DNA from 4 places in the Paenarthrobacter sp. NPDC091711 genome. Region 2 is predicted to be linked to each of the others. Evidence: riboswitches for the same ligand, from Rfam matches in the RefSeq annotation. Region 2 holds a riboswitch; each other region holds the start of a gene.
The links. A riboswitch is a leader RNA that binds a small molecule or an ion and turns the genes downstream of it on or off. The one in region 2 is predicted to bind S-adenosylmethionine.
Positions count from the first base shown of each region.

Region 1: another riboswitch for S-adenosylmethionine. It lies ahead of ACIQH5_RS17175 (LLM class flavin-dependent oxidoreductase); the one in region 2 lies ahead of ACIQH5_RS17470 (hypothetical protein).
Region 3: another riboswitch for S-adenosylmethionine. It lies ahead of ACIQH5_RS10115 (homoserine O-acetyltransferase); the one in region 2 lies ahead of ACIQH5_RS17470 (hypothetical protein).
Region 4: another riboswitch for S-adenosylmethionine. It lies ahead of ACIQH5_RS15550 (DUF1737 domain-containing protein); the one in region 2 lies ahead of ACIQH5_RS17470 (hypothetical protein).

Region 1 is NZ_JBIVTF010000012.1:118,220-122,966, reverse strand. Features, by position in the region: gene ACIQH5_RS17180 (NtaA/DmoA family FMN-dependent monooxygenase) at 1-872, opposite strand, end outside; gene ACIQH5_RS17175 (LLM class flavin-dependent oxidoreductase) at 937-2,034, opposite strand; SAM riboswitch class IV at 2,071-2,180, opposite strand; gene ACIQH5_RS17170 (LLM class flavin-dependent oxidoreductase) at 2,403-3,542, shown strand; gene ACIQH5_RS17165 (rhodanese-like domain-containing protein) at 3,584-4,051, shown strand; gene ACIQH5_RS17160 (MFS transporter) at 4,015-4,747, opposite strand, start outside.
Region 2 is NZ_JBIVTF010000013.1:51,772-56,518, reverse strand. Features, by position in the region: gene ACIQH5_RS17485 (matrixin family metalloprotease) at 1-597, opposite strand, end outside; gene ACIQH5_RS17480 (VIT1/CCC1 transporter family protein) at 756-1,922, opposite strand; gene ACIQH5_RS17475 (hypothetical protein) at 2,189-2,380, shown strand; gene ACIQH5_RS17470 (hypothetical protein) at 2,377-2,709, opposite strand; SAM riboswitch class IV at 2,726-2,845, opposite strand; gene ACIQH5_RS17465 (sodium:solute symporter) at 3,031-4,566, opposite strand.
Region 3 is NZ_JBIVTF010000005.1:76,319-81,065, forward strand. Features, by position in the region: gene ACIQH5_RS10105 (winged helix DNA-binding domain-containing protein) at 1-785, shown strand, start outside; gene ACIQH5_RS10110 (hypothetical protein) at 848-1,357, shown strand; gene ACIQH5_RS10115 (homoserine O-acetyltransferase) at 1,361-2,479, opposite strand; SAM riboswitch class IV at 2,495-2,611, opposite strand; gene ACIQH5_RS10120 (bifunctional o-acetylhomoserine/o-acetylserine sulfhydrylase) at 2,775-4,115, opposite strand; gene ACIQH5_RS10125 (VOC family protein) at 4,317-4,747, shown strand, end outside.
Region 4 is NZ_JBIVTF010000010.1:105,012-109,758, forward strand. Features, by position in the region: gene ACIQH5_RS15540 (O-succinylhomoserine sulfhydrylase) at 1-1,161, opposite strand, end outside; gene ACIQH5_RS15545 (rhodanese-like domain-containing protein) at 1,162-1,572, opposite strand; gene ACIQH5_RS15550 (DUF1737 domain-containing protein) at 1,569-1,832, opposite strand; SAM riboswitch class IV at 1,846-1,957, opposite strand; gene ACIQH5_RS15555 (SulP family inorganic anion transporter) at 2,045-3,745, opposite strand; gene ACIQH5_RS15560 (NtaA/DmoA family FMN-dependent monooxygenase) at 3,899-4,747, shown strand, end outside.

The sequences.
Region 1 (4,747 bases), on a different contig from region 2:
TCCTCGGCCTCTGCCGCGGTGGCACCGAGGATGAACTCCTGGCCGGGGAAGATCTTCACGTCATCTGCCGGACGCCCGGCTTTAAGGGTGCGGGCCACAATGTCGTCGCGGAACTTCTTGGCGTCTTCCAGTTCCGGATGTGCCGAGAAGATCACGTCCGCGTTCCGCACGGCGAAATCGCGGCCGTCCGGCGAGTCCCCGGCTTGGAACAAGACCGGGTGCTGCTGGCTGGAGCGCGGCAACCTGCCGGTGATTTCGACGTCGAAACTCTTATCCTGGCGTTTGACCGTGGCGATGGCGTCCTCGCGGAGCCAGCGTGGATCATTCCGGGACCCGGCGATTGCGCCGTCAGCCCAGGAATCCCAAATAGCCTTTGCTGTCTGAACGAACGCTTCGGCCCGGACGTAACGGTCCTCGTGCTTGAGGAACCCGCCGCGCCTGAAGTTGGCGCCGGTCCATGCGTTGTCCGTGGTGACGATGTTCCAGGCCGCGCGGCCGCCGGACAGCAGGTCCAGGCTTGCTAAGCGGTGGGCAAGGTCCGCGGGATCGTTGTACGTAGTGTTCTGCGTCGCCACCAAACCGATATTCGTGGTGATGGCTGCGAGCGCGGCGAGGGCGGTCTGCGCGTCGGGACGGCCCACAACATCCAGATCGTGGATCTTTCCGAGGTGTTCCCGGAGGCGGAGTCCTTCTCCGAGGAAGAACGCGGAGAAGAGTCCCCGTTCAGCTGTCTGGGCCACCCGGCGGAATGACTCGAAGTCGGTTTGCGAGCCGCTCTGCGCGTCCTTCCACACGGTGGTGTGGTTGACGCCTTGGAAGAAGACGCCAAACTGGATCTGGCCGTTGCCTGCGATGCGGTGATGGTTGGTCATGTTTCTGCTCTCTGAATCTGGCTCTGTGAGTGGGCTCTTGGCGGCGGGCGTTGGTCAGCCGGCGTCAGGCCGCGGCAAAGCGGTTGGCGGGACGGGGAAGACCGAAGGTTTCACGGAGTGTGGCGCCCGGAAGCGGCGGCACCACCAACCCGCTGCGGTGCAGTTCGGGGAGCACCTTGTTAGCCAATTCGGGAAGGTCCACATCCAGTACCGCTGGCTTGAGGCGGACGCCGTCGGCCGCTGCGAACAGCGTGGTGAGCAGTTCCACTAAGCCTTCGGCGCTGCCCACGTAGCGGGCACCGCCCGTCCACTCTTCGTACGAGTCCAGTTCGGCCAGACGGTCCTCCGCGGTCTGCCCCCGGGAATCGAGGATGACGTCCAACTCCACCAAGGTCCTCGGCGCACCCGCAGATGCTGCCGCTTGGGCAGCTTGCGGGAGGTCGTCCGTGGTGTCTGCGGAGATCAGGGCAACATCAGCCTCGACGGCGGGAATCAGCTCAGCGGGCGCGAACACCACGAGCTGCCCTTGGAGTGGGCGCGGGATGATGGACGGTCCCTTGACGGAGAAGCGTCCACCGTCAAAGTCGGCGTAGTGCAGCTTGTCCCGGTCCAAGTACCGGCCTGTGGCAACGTCACGGATCACCGCGTCGTCTTCCCAGGAGTCCCAAAGCCGGCGGCTGGCTTGGACCACATCTGCGGCTTCGCTGACGGCCTCGCCTTCTGGCAACTGCGTGCGCCCTACGGAACGGGCTTCCTTGGCCAGGTTGTCCGCGGTGACCAGCCAACCCGCCCTCCCCAAGGAGGAGTAGTCCAGGCTGGCCAGCTGCGTGGCTACATGGAACGGCTCAGTGAAGAGCGTTCCGGCCTCAGGGACAAGACCGATGGACCGGGTGATCGGTGCTGCAAAGGCCGCGCGCTGGATCGCATCAATCCGGCCCGCAATCCCGGTGCTTCCAGGATCCACCACGCGGCTGTCCTTGAACGTGGCCGCATGGAAACCGGCGATGTCCGCTGCCTGGACGGTTTCACGGATCCGCTGGCCCCCCAATAGCGCCTGCGGATCATGGTGGGCCTTGCGCCACGACGCGGGGTGGGCTCCGTCGCCGTCGAGCTCCAACGCGATAACGCGGGAGCGGAATTCGGGTACAGGTGTGGAAGGCATGATTCTCTCTTTCAGAGGCCGCACAGCGGCTGGGACGACATTCACTTGCCGCAGATGCGGCCTGGTCTGTTTCCGGAGCACCCCGCCACGTAATGCCTGAGGGTTGCCGCAGCACGAGCCGGTCCTTGGCGTGCTGACTCTTGACCTGAACTTGAATCTAGGAGGCTGTCCAAGGAATGTACAAACCGCTGGACTTGCAGCGTCAAGGCGGGAAATACCACGTCAAAGGGCTGCTGGAATCGTCATTTTCGGGCTTTTGAAGGGTCGGTTGTGACGGCCCGTTTCGCCGGATTTCGCTGGATTTAGTCCGGTTGAGCGGGGTGACGGATCGGCTTTGGGCTCTGCGCGCGGCTCCGTAGTGTCGTGCCATGCCGAAGCCTCCAGTTACTCCCCTGTCCGTCCTTGACCTGAGCCCGGTGTCCGCCGGCCAGACTCCCGGCGATGCCCTGCGGAGCACCCTTGCCCTTGCCGCCGCTGCCGAGGCTTCCGGCTACTCGCGGTATTGGCTGGCCGAGCACCACCTCAACACCGGCGTTGCCGGATCAGCCCCGCACATTCTGGCCGGGTTGGTTGCCTCCGCCACCAAGACCATCAGGGTGGGCACCGCGGCCACTCTGCTGGGGAACTACCGGCCCCTTCAGATTGCAGAGAGCATTGGAACACTGGCCGCCGTGTTCCCGGACCGATTGGACTTGGGCTTTGGCCGCTCCGGCCCGCCCAAATCCCCCAGCGATCCGGCTCCCGGAGTGGTACCCGCTGACGCTTCGGAGCCCACCGATCGTGTGGTTGACGGACTGCTGATCCCCGCGCCGCGCCCCATCTTCGGTGCGGTCCTGCCCAGGAAGTTCCGGCTGCAGGGTGAACTGCTGGGTCGCTTCCCCGGTGATACAGACAACTTCGAGAACGATATCCAGGACATCATCGGATTTTTCACCGGCGACTACAGGACCAAACATGGTGAGGAAGTCACGGCTACACCCGCTCTCGGCCAGTCGCCCCAGTTTTGGATCCACGGGTCCACCGCCGGCCCCAGCGCCCGCTTGGCTGGCAAGTTGGGTATCCCCTTTGGCGCGAACTACCACGTGGCACCGGCAGGCGTCCTGGACTCCATCGCCGAGTACAGGGCTCACTTCGAACCCTCCGCGGCCTTGCGGGAACCGCGTGTGATCGTCTCCGCGGACGTGCTGGTAGCCCCGGACGAACGCCAGGCCCAGCGTTTGGCCCGCGGCTACGCGCACTGGGTCCACGGGATCCGCAGCGGCCACGGCGCCATCCCGTACCCGTCACCGGAGGATGCACTGGAGCTTTCCTTGGACGCCGAAGCCGGGGAGCTCATCAAGGATCGCATGGACACACGGTTCGTGGGCGACCCCCACCAGGTCAGCGAAGGACTCCGCACTTTGCAGCGGGCCACGAGTGCCCAGGAACTGCTCATCACCACCATTGCCCATGACCCCGCCGACCGGCAGAACTCCTACCAGCTGCTGGCCGAGGTATGGGGTCTCTAGCTTTTCCGATTTTCCAACCACCACCTAGATAAGGGAGCACCATGTCCATCGAAACCACCGCCCAGGAAACCGAAGCCCAGGAACCCGTCCAGGACACCCAGCTGATCACCGCCGATGCCGCCGCCAAGCTCATCGAAGAAGGCGCCCTGCTGATCGATGTCCGCAGCGAAGGCGGCCGCGCCAGCACCGGCGCAGTCCCCGGCGCTGTGGTGGTGAACCGCGAGCACGTGGATGAGGACTTCAGCCCGGAATCCGCCCACCGGCTGCCCCAGGTCACCGGCAAGGACCAGAAGATCGTGGTGTTCTGCGGCTCTGTAAACGGTTCACGACCCGTCGCGCAGAAGCTCCAGGTCCTCGGCTACGCCAACGCTGTCCATGTGGATGGCGGCTTCCCGGCCCTCCGCGACGCCGGCGTCCCCACCACGGCGCCCACCGCACCGCCCGCCGAAGCGGCACCGCCCGCCGCCACTACTCAGGCGTCCACCGAATCGGTGACTTCCGAGCGCTGAGTACCTGCCGCCGTCGGGCCTTCCGGCGTCAGCACCACAGCCGTCGTCGCGGCTTCCCTCCCGGAAGTCACGACGGCGGCACTTGTCTTTGTGCGGTCCCGCGCCTCGCGCAGCCAGTCGATTCCGCCGGCGAGCAAGGCGACGCCCAGCAAGATGCAGCACATGACGATGCCTTGGTGGAAGGCGTCCTTGGAGGCCTGGCCGGTGGCCGCGCTATGCGCTTGAAGGAACATTCCTGCTGCCGCGGCGGAGCAAAGCGCCGCAGCGAACCGCTGGCTGAGTTGGTAGAACCCTGCAGCCACTCCGGCGGCGCCCACGGGCGCATGGGCCAGAGTGAGTGTCTGGTTCGGCGCGACCACCAGGCCGGTTGACACACCTTGGAGAAGCCCGACGGCGGCCACCGCAAGAGCCGCTGTCCCGCCGTCGAGCCCCTGAACAAAAAGGTCCTTGGCAATCAGGCAGGCCAGACTGCCGAGAAGTGCATACACGATCCCGGCACGCCCATACCGGGCCACGAAACGCCAGCTGAAGCTGGACGCCAACAGCATGCCGGCTGCTTGCGGCGCAAGGATCGCCGCGGCCGCCAAAGGAGCCATCCCGGTTCCGGAGAGGAAATAGAAGGCGGTCACGGCCGCCATTCCGGCACCGACGCCAAACTGGCAGAGTGCCACCACTGTGCCCAGTGCGTAACCCTTG
Region 2 (4,747 bases):
GTAGCTTTTGGGACCCTTGTTGAGGGAGTACATGGTGCTGCCGCCGGTCCCTATGACGTTGTCGGCCAGCGCAGGGGCTTCCACGGGCGTGGTCCAGGAGATCAGCAGGGGAGCCCACCGGTCGCCGTATTTGGAAGGCTGATATGGCTCGCGTCGGTCAACGGGCAGCTCGTCCGTGGTGCCGTCGTTGATGAACTGAATGCCGGACGCTGCTGAGATATTAGCCAAGGCGGTGGCCAGCAAATCATCGGAACCAGCGGGTGCGGTGGCATTGTTGACGACGTAATGAAGCGGACGGCACGGCGAATAACCTACCGGCGTGCCGTCGTCGTTGGTGGCCAGGAACTTATACGAATCGTTGGTGGTGCCGGGCGCTGACGGCGAGGCCAGTGGGGCGTCCGCCTCCTCAAGTCCTGGCGGCGGCGTCTTCGGGTCACGCGGTGTTTCGGCAACACCGGGCGCGTTCTGCGGGGCGCCCGGAATGCTCAGGCCCGGGAACAGGGCGGTAATGCGGGGATCGCCCTGCAGGTACCCACTCACCAGAACAGCCACGACGGCGGCAATTGCGGCCATGAGGACGCCGCGGAGAACCCGCACCACTGCGCCACTGCGCCGGTGTTTTGGCGCGCGCGTTGTTTCCCGCTCCGGTCCACGGTTCTCCATTCCTGATGCCCTGGTCACGCGGGGCAGCGAGGAGGACGAACCCACATTACGGTCTGCGGCCCGAGCCGTCCAAACTTATGGGCAGTCCAAACTTAAATGATGGTTGCTCCGAACACCAGGCCCAGTCCATAGGTGGCGGCGGCCGCTCCCAAGCCAATGGCCAGCTGCCGCAGCCCGCGGCTCAACGGTGACGTTCCGGACAGCAAGCCGACCACGGCGCCGGTGGCCAGGAGCGCCAGGCCCACCAAAACCCCGGCCACCATCAAGGCCGCAATGCCCGTCATTCCGAAGATGAACGGGAGGATGGGCACGATGGCGCCCGAGGCGAAGAAGCAGAAGCTGGACAGCGCAGCGCCCCACGCCGAGCCAACGGATTCGTGCTCATCCGCGGGCGGTTTTTCAGGCTGCAAGGACAGGCTCGGATCGCAGTCGCAGCTGAACAATCCCATACGCTCGGCGGCGCGGTGTTCCGCGGCCTCGTGGGTCATGCCCCTGGCCAGGTACACCAGGACCAGCTCGTTGTGTTCGATGTCCAACGACGGCGCGGCCGTCAAGGTTGCCTGCGTGGGCAACGTGGCGTTAAGGAGTTCCCGCTGGGAGCGGACCGAAACGTACTCGCCCGCGCCCATGGACAGTGCACCGGCCAACAAACCTGCCACGCCACTCATCAGGACCACGGGGCTGGGCACACCGGTTGCTGCCATGCCCATCACCAACGAAAGGTTGCTGACCAGGCCGTCGTTGGCGCCAAAAACGGCGGCGCGGAATGTCCCGGAGAGCCTGTTGCGCCCACGCGTGGCCAGGCCCCGGACTACTTCTTCGTGAATTTGTTCATCGGCCACCATGGCAGGTGTTGCTGCAGGCTCCGTGCCATAGGGGGAACGGCCTTCGGCACGCTGGGCCAAGGCAAGCACAAAGACGGAGCCGAAGTTACGGGCAAGGAATCCCAGGAACTGGCTTCGGGTGGATGCTGCTTTGGGCATTCCGGCGTGCTCACCAAGGAGCTTGAGCCAGTGGGCCTCGTGCCGGCCTTCGGCTTCGGCCAAGGCGAGCAGAATTTGGCGTTCCTCACCGTCACGCCGCTGGGCAAGTTCGCGGTACACGGCGGCCTCGGCACGCTCGTCAGCCAGGTACTGGCGCCAGCGGCGGATGTCCGCGTGCGACGGCGGCGGGGGTTGGGTACCAGTGTTTTCGGCGGCTGCTGATTCGGGGGTGGGGTCCGGAGCGGGGCTCGACGAACTATGGGATTCCTGGTGCATCTGCACTTTGTCTCCTGTGCTGGGTGGGGTAGGTGCGGCCCCATTGCACGCCCCACACTACCGCTTATCCGCGCGGATTTTTGGCTGGTATTCCTTAACCGGAATGTTCGGTGCACCGTAATTTTCGGCGCTCCTTGACCCTTGCCTATGCCGGTGCTCAGATGGAAGGACAGGGGATTGGGGTCCTCCCACTCCTGGATTCCTGCATTCGGGTCAACGGGCTGAGCCGGCCCGTGAACACCGGCCCACGAGACGGAGGTTGCACCATGAACACCACCGAATCACACGCCAACTACCAGGAACGGACCACCATTGAGTCCGACCCCGCCTACGACTACGCCGAGGACCAGGAAGTGGACCAGCCCTGGGTTGAGGAAGTAGACGCCCCCGACGACGACGAACGCGTGGTCCCCATCGACGAAACCGAAGAGTTCCGTGCGGAGGACGAGGAAAGCTAGGCCGGATCTTCGTGGCTAAGTGTGAAGTGCCGCTGCACACCGCCGCGCCGGCCCGCCGCGGCGACAGTCACCGTTAGCGTCCTTGACACTTCACACCAACGCGTTGGCCGGACCGCGTGGGCCAACGCCTGCGCGATCAATTGCGGGTGGGGATGCCCGAAGCGCCCGGTTCGGGCCGTGGCGCCGTTCCCGGCCAGGATGGTCACCGTGCCCAGGAAGAGGTCGACGGCGGGAATCACCGCGACCGTGGTGGTGGCTGTTGTGTCTGGGGTGCTCACAATTGCTGGGGTGCTGGCTGCTGCCGGGGTGATATCGCCTTGGTACGGCAAGGGACTGCTCCTTGGTGGAGTGCTCTTGCCCGCTCGGTTGTCTCTGGTCCGGGACGGGCCGCTTCCTCATCCGAACCACCCGTGAACATGGGGTTGGTGCGTGGCAAGTCGGAGCTTGGCGCCACATCTCTTGAAGCTGGGACCACCCTACCCCATTGCTAGGGATACCCGTTGTGGGGCCTGGTGTGCGTGTTTGGGTGGGGTTTTGGGGCGCAGAGTGGGCCCCGCAACGCACCTGCCGGGTGGACGTTTCTCCTGGGGACAAAACAACGGCGGCGCCACCCCGGAAAGGGGAGGCGCCGCCGTCGTACTTGTCTCTTTTTACTTGTGGCTGCTGACCGGGTGGGCCTCAGGAGGAAGCTCTTCCGAGACGGCACCAGCCACTCGCTTGTCCCAGGCCTCGCGAACCGCGGGATCGGTGGGCGGGGTGAGCAGCGAAATCACTACGTAGGCGACGAACGAGGCTGCCAGGCCGAAGTAGATCGGCTCGTTGGCGTAGACGCCGTCCGCGCTCGGGATCGCTCCTACGGCGAAGAGGATCAGCAACGCGAGGGTCAGGACCGACCCGATGGCCATGGACCACGCCGCGGCGATTCCGGTTCCGCGCTTCCACACGAGGCCGCCGAGAATGGCTACCAGGAGGCCACCCACCAGGATGTCGTAGGCGATGGTCAGGGCAACCACCACGTCCTGCGCTGCCATGGAGATCAGCACGGCAACGATGCCGAGTCCCAGGACCCAGTAGCGGTTGGCCTTGACGTCGTGCTCGGGGTTTTCGGTGTCATCAGTGTTGATGGTCTTGCCGAACCAGCTGGCCACGAACGGGACGACGTCGGCGCGGGCCACCGTTGCCGCGGCGATCAGGGCGCCGGAAGCCGTGGACATCATTGCTGCAACAGCTGCAGCCATGACCAGGCCGCCGATGCCGACAGGCAGGATGTGGGTTGCGACCTCTGCGTACACCACGTCCTTGCCGAGGTTGGCGACGTCAATGTCCGGCAAGGCAACGCGGGCGGCCAGGCCGATCAGGGCGCCGGCGATGCCGTAAAGGATGCAGTAAACGCCGGCAGTTGCGCCGCCCCAACGGGCAACGGTGGGGGTCTTGGCAGTGAAGACGCGCTGCCAGATGTCCTGGCCGATCAGGAGACCCAGTGTGTAGACCACGAAGTACGTGATGATGGTCTGGATGCCGATGCCGTCAATCTGGAAGAAGCTTGCGTCGAGGCGCTCACGGATGCCGTCCATGCCGCCGGCTGCGTTCAGGACGAACGGGAGCATCAGGAAGAAGATACCCACGGTCTTGATGATGAACTGGACCTGGTCGGCCAACGTGATGGACCACATGCCGCCAATGGTCGAGTAGACAAGGACGATCGCGCCGCCAACGGCGATAGCCAGCCAACGCTCCCAGTCGAACAGCACCACGAAGATGGTGGCGTACGCGCCGGTGGACGTGGCACACAGCATCAGCGTGTAGGCGAGCATGACGATGCCGGAGGTCTGCGTGGCTTTGCTGCCGTAGCGGAGGCTCAGCATTTGGGAGACCGTGTAGATTTTCAGCCGCTGGATGGTCCCGGCAAACAGGAGGCTGAGCAGCAGCACGCCTGAGCCGATTGCCACCACAAGCCACATGCCAGAGATGCCGAACTTGTAGCCGAGGCCGACGCCGCCCACGGTGGATGCGCCACCAAGGACCACTGCAGCCATGGTGCCGGTGTAAAGGAAGGGTCCCAGGCGGCGGCCGGCCACCAGGAAGTCGCTGTTGTTCTTGGTGCGGGACTTGCCCCACCAGCCGAATGCCAGCATGGCGAGCAGGTACACCACCACGATTGCGATGTTTATAGCCGATGATTCCATGAACGGTCCTTGGAGCTGATGCACAGAGGTTGGGGTTTTCGACGATACTCCTGCGAAGCGACGAAGTCTCTGTGCTGACGATTGGAGATTGAGGAGGTGTTGTGTGCCTCACAGACAACACTTGTTGCCTATGAGGATATGTTGTGATGGGAGTAACAGTCAAGATCCTTTGGTCATGCTT
Region 3 (4,747 bases), on a different contig from region 2:
TCATGGCTGCGGCAGTGGCGGACGGGGCCCACAAGACACGCGAGGAACTGGCCCAGGTCCTGGGAGAGGCGGGCTTCCCCAGCAAGGGCCTGGGCTTCATTTACCACCTCATGCATGCCGAAATCAGCCGCGTCCTGGTCAGCGGCTCCCCCGTCCGATCCGCAGGGGGTGCCCTGAAACAGACGTACGCCCTGTTCGAGGAACGCGTTCCCGGTTTCCTCGCCGCACCGTTGGCCGGGGAGGATCGTGAACAGGCGCTTGGGCAATTGACGCTGCGGTACTTCAGCAGCCGGGGCCCCGCAACCGTGAAGGACTGTGCGGTGTGGTCCGGGCTGACCATGAAGGACGTGAAGCGTGGCATCCAGGTAGCCCAGGACATCTCTCCCGGCAGTTTGGGCACCCTTCTGCTCGATGGGCTTGAGTATTATCTGGCTGCGGAGGAAGTGGCCACCCTCGCCAGCGGGGACCCCTCCTGGACGACTGAGGATCCTGAGCTCCCCCGCATTGACCTCATCCAGTGCTACGACGAGTACGTGATGGGCTACTCGCAGTCCCGGCACTTCCTGGGCGGAACGGCGCCCTACTTCCCCGAGGACAACGGACCCATGCACGTGGTCCTGTTGGATGGCAGGTTGGCCGGATGGTGGCGTCACGGATTCTCCGGCGGGGCGTGCGAGCTGGACGTGCGAATGAACCGGCCTGCCACTGCGCAGGAGCAGGCCGCCCTGCAGGCCGAGGTGGATCGTTATGGCCGGTTTCTGGGCATGGACGTCACGCTGGTGTGACGTGGCGGGAACGGTCCAAGGGCACAGGACTAAGCTGGGGTGAGACCTAGGAGGCCTGCACTGTGAACAATCTGATCTTCTGGATCATCGTCTGCTCGTGGCTGATTCCACTCGGAATCCGCATGTACAACCGCTCCCGGGCGCGCCGGATCCAACACGGAGACTTCCGCGCCCCCGAGTACCCGCAGCAGAATCTGCCCGGCCCAGGCTACCCGCAGCAGGACTACCGGGGGCAGGATCACCCGGGACAGGGCTACCCCGGGCAAAATTACCCGTCGCAGAATTTCCCGTCGCAGAGCTCCCCGGGTCAGGGATACCCAGGCCAGAGCTATCCGGGTCAGGGCTATCCGGGCTATCCGTCCGAGCCGGCCGTCATCCGCCCGGTGGATGACGCGCCGCAGTCCGGGCCGCCGTCGAGCCCGTCATCCCCCAGCACGTTTCCCGCAACGAACGGTTCTGAGCCGCAGGGATACCGGGCGCGCAAGCTGGCAGAGCTGGACGCGAAGTTCAGCAACGGCGAGATCGCCATGGAGGATTACATGAGGCAGCGCGGCGACATCATGAACGGCTAAAGCTTAGGCAAAAAATGCTTCGCGGAGCTGCTCGGAGAGCTGGCCGATTTCGGTGAGGAAGCCATCGTGGCCAATCGGAGCCTCAATGACGTGAACCGGCACTTCGCCGGGGAGCGCTGCGGCCAGTTCCCGTGATTGAGCCGGGAAGTAGAGCCTGTCGCTGTCCACGGCCGCCACGAAGAACTCAGCCGTAGCACCGGAAAGCGCCGTTTCCAACGAGCCGCGACCCCTGGTGACGTCGTGGGACATCAATGCCTCGGTGATGGCGATGTAGCTGTTGGCGTCAAAGCGGCGGACCAGTTTGGTTCCTTGGTGGTCCAGGTAACTTTCCACTTGGTAGCGGCCGCGCTCGCCCAATACGGCGGCCAGCGGAGTCTCCTGGTGCTGGGCTTGCCGGCCAAAGCGGACGTCCAGCTCCAACGCCGAGCGGTACGTGATGTGGGCGATGCGCCGGGCCAATGCCAAACCGTGCTCGGGCGCGGTATCTCCGTAGTAGTCGCCGTTGTTGAAGTTCGGGTCCTGCTTGATGGCAAGGGTTTGGGCTTGGGCGAAAGCAATCTGCTCGGCCGTGCTGTAGGCGCCCACCGAAATGACGGCACAACGTTTTACCCTGTCTGGGAAGGTCACAGCCCACTCAAGGGCGCGCGCGCCACCCATGGATCCGCCCAATACGGCGTGCCAGGCCTCGATTCCCAGGGCATCGGCGAGGCGCGACTCAGCCTCAGTGCTGTCGCGCAGGGTGACCAGCGGGAAACGTGAGCCCCACGGGCGTCCGTCCGGAGCTTCTGATGATGGGCCGGTGCTGCCGTAACAGCCGCCCACGATGTTGATGGAGATGACAAAGAACTTGTTGGTATCGATGGTGGCACCGGGACCAACGAGTTGCTCCCACCATCCTTCCTCGTCAGTGGCTCCGCGGGCTACATGCGTACTGCCAGTGAGTGCGTGCTGGATGAGCACCGCGTTGGAGGCATCGGCGTTCAGCTGCCCCCAGGTCTCATAAGCGAGAACGACGTCGGGCAGGAATCCGCCGGCTTCGAGTTCCAGCGGACCGACGCCGGCGTACTTGACGGTTCCGTCTTCTTCTCCGGATTTTGGAAGGGCTGTAGCAGTAATGGTCATTCCTTTGACACCTTAACCTCGCGCTTGCCCGTCGCCTTGCGTGCGAACAGGCCAGGTCTTCACCCGGGGCACCCCACCGCGGAGGAGGGTTGCCGGCCAGCAAGCCGGGGCTGTGTGCTGGCACTCATGACCTAATACGACGAGTCTAGGAAACACAGGGGGGTTATGGCGAAGAATGTGACAACAGTGTGACGGTTTGAGGTCTCTTCGTTCACGAACCAGGGCCCGGAACTGCCGCCCGGCGAATAATCGTCGGCGCGGGCGGCAGCCGGGTCAGTGCTTTGGGCGCGAGGCGTCAGGCGCCCTTGGCTGCCCGGAATCCGGCTTCGAGGTCCGCGATGATGTCATCCACGTGTTCGATGCCCACGGACAATCGGACCAGGCCGGGGTTGACGCCTGCAGCGAGCTGCTGTTCCACCGTCAGCTGGCTGTGCGTCGTCGACGCCGGGTGGATGACCAGCGAGCGGACGTCACCGATGTTGGCAACGTGCGAGTGCAGCTCCAGTCCGTCCACGAAACGCTTACCGGCTTCCACGCCGCCCTTGATGTTGAAGGCAACAATTGCCCCCGTGCCCTTGGGGCCGTACTTCTGGCCCCGCTGGTACCAAGGGCTGGATGGCAGGCCCGCATAGGCGACCGATTCGACGTCGTCGTGGCCTTCAAGCCATTCGGCCACCTTGGTGGCGTTGGCAACATGACGTTCCACGCGCAGGCTCAGTGTCTCCAGTCCTTGGGCGATGAGGAAGGCATTGAACGGCGACACAGCCGAGCCGAGATCGCGGAGCAACTGGACACGGGCCTTGAGGATGTAGGACAGGTTGGCACCCAGCGCACCGTCCTTGCCCAAATCCCGGGCGTAAACGAGCCCGCTGTAGCTGGGGTCCGGGGTGTTGAATCCGGGGAAGCGTTCCGGATCCTTGCCGAAGTCGAAGTTGCCGGAATCCACAATCACACCTGCGATTGCGGACCCGTGGCCGCCCAGATACTTGGTTGCAGAGTGGACCACAATGTCCGCGCCCCACTCGATGGGACGGATGAGGTACGGCGTTGAAAGGGTGTTGTCCACGATCAGGGGCACGCCGGCCTCGTGGGCGGTGCGTGCGATGCCCTCGATGTCCAGAACGTCCTGCCGTGGATTGGAGACAACCTCGCCGAAGAACAACTTGGTGTTCGGCTGGACGGCGTCACGCCACTGGTCCAGGTTGTCCGGGTCTTCCACGAAGGTGACGGAGATGCCGAACTTCTTCAGGGTGTGTGCCAGCAGGTTGTAGGTGCCGCCGTAAAGGCTGGGGCTGGCCACAATGTGATCGCCCGCTTCGGCAATGTTCAGGATGGCAAAAGTCTCCGCTGCCTGTCCGGAGCTGAGCAGGAGTGCACCCAATCCGCCTTCAAGGCTCGCGACCCGCTGCTCCACGGCATCCTGCGTCGGGTTGCCGATGCGCGTGTAGATGGGAGCCAGCTCGGCCAGGGCAAAACGGTTGGCAGCGCTCTCGGCGCTGGGGAACACAAAAGACGTGGTCTGGTAGATCGGCAGGGAGCGCGCTCCGGTGGCGGAGTCAGGCTCCTGACCTGCATGGATCTGGCGGGTTTCGAAAGACCATCCTTGGGACATGGAGTTCTCCTGTTCGTGGCGCATGGGATTGGCAGGCAATGTGGTGCAGCTGAGCTGGGGCCAGTCTAGGAACTGTCCGGAAGCTAAGACAGCTTTATGACGCCGGTGGAATCAACTGGTCTCTTCGCGTCCTTCCATGACGCTCAGAGCGAAAGTTATACACATCCCACCTTAGTTAGGCTTGACTTAGCTGAGACCCCGATCACAAAGTGCCAAGATGAAGCCATGCGCATGGATCACGTCTCTTACGCCTGTGAACGAGATGGCCTTTTGGCCACTACCGAACGAATTTCCGCGGCATTGGGAGTGGACGCTGTCCGGGGCGGAGTGCACCCGCGCTTCGGCACCCGGAACATGATCATTCCCCTTGCGGATAACAAGTACTTGGAAGTGGTGGAGGTCCTGGACCACCCCGCTTCTGACAAAGCACCCTTTGGCCAAGCCGTCCGTGCACGCTCGGCTGCCGGCGGCGGTTGGATGGGCTGGTGCGTCGCCGTTGATGACCTCGCCCCGTTCGAGGACCGCCTCGGCCGCTCCGCTGTTCCGGGCAACCGCAAGTTCCCCGATGGCCGCGAACTGGTGTGGCAGCAGATTGGCATCCTCGGCTTGATCGCCGATCCCCAGGTGCCGTACCTGCTCAAGTGGGAGGGCGACCC
Region 4 (4,747 bases), on a different contig from region 2:
GTCTTCGAGCCCTACGGACAGGCGCACGACACCATCGGAAAGACCGATTGCTGCGCGACCCTCCGGTCCCATGGCCCGGTGGGTGGTGGTGGCAGGGTGCGTGATGAGGGACTTGGAGTCGCCCAGGTTGTTGGAGATGTCAATGACGCGGAGGCCGTCGAGCAGGGCGAACGCAGCCTCTTTGGCTGAACGCCCGGCCGAAGGAGACAGCTCAAACGTCAGGACGGTGCCGCCCGCCTTCATCTGCTTCGCTGCAAGTTCGTACTGTGGGTGAGACTTCAACAAGGGGTACTTGACCCAGCTGATAGCAGGCTGCTGCTCGAGCCACTCTGCGATCTTCAAAGCGGATGCTGAGCTGTGGTTCACGCGCAGTCCGATGGTCTCCAGGCCCTTGGTCAGCACCCAGGCATTGAACGCGGACAGTGCAGGACCAGTGTGCCGCATGAGCTGCTTCACCGGGCCATCGATGAATTCCTTGGTGCCAAGGATCGCGCCGCCAAGAACGCGTCCCTGTCCGTCGATGTGCTTGGTGCCGGAGTACACGATCACGTCGGCGCCCAGCTCTCCACAGCGTTGCAGCAGGGGAGTGGCAAAGACGTTGTCCACCACTACGGTGGCCCCGGCAGCATGCGCCAGCTCGCTGACCGCAGCGATGTCCACGATCTCCTGCATGGGGTTGGACGGAGATTCGAAAAAGACCGCGGTAGTGGGCTCGGAGAGGGCTTCGCGCCACTGCTCCAAATCCGGGCCGTCCACGAAGACCGTGTGAACGCCCCAGCGCGGCAGGATCTCATTGAGGATCACAAAGCAGGAGCCGAACAAGGAGCGGGCGGCAACCACGCGGTCGCCGGCAGCCAGCAGGGCACCCAAAGCAGTGAAGACCGCGGACATGCCTGACGCCGTCGCAAAGCAGGCTTCGGTTCCTTCGAGCAGCCGCAGCCGCTCCTGGAAGGTTGCGACGGACGGGTTGCCGTAGCGGGAGTAAACGAAACGTTCGTCCTCACCGGTGAAGGCGCGCTCGGCGGCAGCGGCGGATTCGTAGACGAAACCGGAGTTCAGGAAAACGGCCTCGGACGTTTCCTGGAAATTTGTACGGTCAAGACCACCGCGGACGGCCTGGGTGTCGGGGCTCCAACCGGCGGCGTCGGGATTGAAAGTCACTTACTCGGTCCCCAAATTCGTCGGCAGGCCACGGTTCTTCCAACCGTTCACTGTGCGCTCGCCGTAGCGGTCCGGTTCTCCTTCAAAGCCCTCCAGGACGTTGTAGGCAGTGAAGCCGGCCTGCGTTGCGGCAATGGCGGCGGAGATGGAGCGCTGGCCGGAGCGGCACAGGAACACCAGCTCAACGCCGTCGTCTTCGGGGGCCTGCTGACGCAAATCCTCGATGAAGCGGGAGTTGGGGATACCGCCGGCAAGGTTCCACTGAATGAACAGGGGATCGTTCTCGGTGGCTTTGGTGTCCGGGATGCCGATGTGTGCCCACTCGCCCTCGGTGCGGACGTCCACCAGGATGGCGCCTTCTTCCAACTTGGCCCACGCATCGTGCGGGGTCAGGTCACCTGCGTAGCTCATGCGTGGCCCTCGAATGCTTCGTCGTCGTAGTTCTCCAGCTGGTCCACTGCGGTGGCAACGGCGGCATCGGCATTGGCGATGGCGGCGGGGAGCACGATTGCTTGGGCCACAATAACGTCCGTGCCGTTGAATGTGGCTGCCGGGCTGCCATGGAGCACATAGCCCTCGGCGAGGGCATTGTGGATCCGCTCGCAGAAATCACGGGTGTCCGGGCCTGTAATCAGGCGATAGGAAAGTTTTTCTTCAGTGGGTTCAGGCATAGCTGGTGCTCCTCAGTCACGCTTGCAGTTCGAGTTGTCGATACGCCGAGTAGTCACCTGAGGCACCCCGCCGGAGAGAGGGTTGCCGACCAGCAAGTCAGGGCTTTGCGCTGGTACTCATTACTCAAGAAAAACGTAACATCCACGGGCCTCGGGCTGCACTTGCGGGCTGTTGTCCGGCCGTCATGTTGCGTAATCGGAGGCCGCTTCCCTTATACGTGCTTCAGTGCACGCACTGCGGCGCCCACCGTGGGGAAGAAATGGTCGGGCGTGAACCGGGCTGCCGTGCCCAGCCGGATCAATTTGTCCTTGACAGGTCCCTTCAGTTCGGCGAACACGAGGTCCACACCTTTGCTGGCCAGCCATTCGTCCAGCGTGACGAGGTCATCCAGCGCGGTGGTGTCGATCCCGGTGATGGGCTCTGCGGCGAGGATGACGTGGGTCACCGGGTCCGCAGTCTCCTCCGGGGCCTCGTCCAACTGTTCCCGGACGAAGGCCGCCAGAACCTGCCCGTTGCCGAAGAAGAGAGGTGCATCGAAGCGGAGGATCAGAAGCCCGGGGATGCGCTCGGCGTCGGGGTGCCGCTCGAGGTCGTGATACCCGGGGAGCCCAGCTTCGGCTCCGAGTTCTGTCCGGTAGGGATCCCACGCCCGCCGAACAAAGTCCAGGAGTGCCAAGGCTATGGCTACGACAATTCCCTGCAGTACGCCTACGGTCAGAACTCCCAGGAAGGCTGCCAGCATCACCACCGATTCGCTCCGGCTCAGGCTGAGGAGCCGCTTAACGCCAGCGGGGTCTGCCAGGGCAATGGCCGCCGCGATGACGACGGCGGCCAAGGTTGCGGAAGGAAGGTACCCGGTAACTCCGGGAGCCAGCAACATGAAAGCAACAACCAGCACCGCGCCAACCACCCCGGTCATCTGGGACTTGGCGCCGGCGTCCACAGCCACAGGGGTGCGCGAGGTACTGCCGGAGACAGGGAATCCGCCCAGCAAGCCGGTGGCCGCATTGGCTGCCCCAAGGGCTGCCATCTCCCTGTTGCCCGAGACTTTCTTCCCTTCCTTGGCTGCCAGGGTTTGGGACAGGACGCCAGTATCCGCGAACGCCATGAGGGCAATACCGGCCGCAGCGGGAAGCAGCATCAGAGCGTCAGCCCAGCCTATGCCGCCGAGCGCGGGCATCGGCAGCCCCTGCGGCAAAACCCCGGTGACCTTGACGTCGTCGTTCAGGCCCCAAACGGCCGTTGCAACGCATGAGCCCACCACCGCCAGCAGGACGCCGGGCACCTTCCACTTCAGAAGTTTGGGGATCCAGATGAGCGCGAGTGAACCTAAGCCCAGCAGCAGCGCGGTGATGTTGACTCCGCCGCCCAGCAACCCGGTGGTGACCTTCGCGAGCTTTTGCCAGATGTCGCCGTCGGCCTCTATCCCCAGGAACGCCGGGAGCTGGGACAACGCCACCAGCAAAGCGATCCCGTTGAGGTATCCGAGCCGGATGGGTTTGGACAGCAGCCCGGTGATGGCACCGAGTTTCAGTGCGGAGCCCGCGAGCATGATCACCCCGATCAACACAGCCAACAGCCCGGCGAGTGCCACCGATCTTTCACTGCTGCCGGCTGCAAGCGGAACAATAGCTGCGGCGATCATCGGGGCAAGGGAGGAATCTGGTCCCAACACGAGAATGCGGGATGGCCCCACCACGGCGTAGACCAGCAACGGGATCACCGTGGCGTAGAGCCCGGTGACAGGGGGCAAACCGGCCGCCTGCGCGTAGGCCATGCCCGCAGGCACCAGCAGGGCGAACAGTGCAGCACCCGCCACGGCGTCGTGCCGCAGCCATTCGCGTTTGTACCCCTTGAGTGCCCAGACGCCCGAAAGGCGATCCTTGGCGGAAGTGCGGGTGGCTGAACTCATACAGCGATCATTGCGGACCCACGGTGTTTGCGGAACAAGGTGAACGCTGTATGTGGAAAATGCAACCATCATGAGTCCGGCCCAAATGTGACGTCCCGGGAGCATAATTGACCCAGTACGACCCCCTGTAACTTCGCATGAAATCAGGTCGCGGTGAACGGACAAAGCAGTTCTACACTCAAGCCCATGCTGCACTTTGGATGGTTCGTAGGCCACGGTTTCGGTGTTCAGGGCTGGGGGACTCCCGGCTATGGCCTGGGCTATGACTGGAAGAAACCCGCCCTGTATCAGGAGGCCGTCCGGGCGTTTGAACGATCCGGGTTGGACCTGTTCATCATTGAAGATTCCCTCACCGTTCCGGACACCTATGGCGGCACAGCCGAGGTATCCCTGGCGCACGCGTCGTTCGCCCCGAAGCATGATCCGTTGGCGTTGGTCCCTTACCTTCTCTCCGCCACCGAGCACCTCGGGATCGTCCCGACGGTCAGCGCCTCCTTCTACCCGCCTTTCACGGCCGCCCGGCTCCTGGCTACGCTGCAGCACTTCTCCGAAGGGCAGCTTGGCTGGAACGTTGTCACTTCCGGCAGTGACCTCGCCGCGCAGAACTACGGCCTGGACCAACAGATCGAGCATGACCTCCGGTACGAGAAAGCGGAGGAATTCGTCGACGTCGTCAGGCGGCTTTGGCGCAGTTGGGAACCGGGAGCCGTGCTTGAGGATGTTGACGCGGGGGTGTTCGCGGACCACAGCAAGGTGCACCCCATCAACCACCAGGGTGACTTCTTCAAGGTCAGGGGCCCACTGAACACTGCGCCTTTACCCGAGGAACCTGTGCTGGTTCAGGCCGGTGCTTCTCCCCGGGGCAAGGCATTTGCCGGCGGCAATGCTGACGTGGCCATTGCCCTGGCCCGTGGCGTTGACGGGATGAAGTCCTACCGGGACTCGATTCGCGCAGAAGCTGTGAAGGCCGGCCGCAATCCCGACGACGTCAAGGTACTTTTC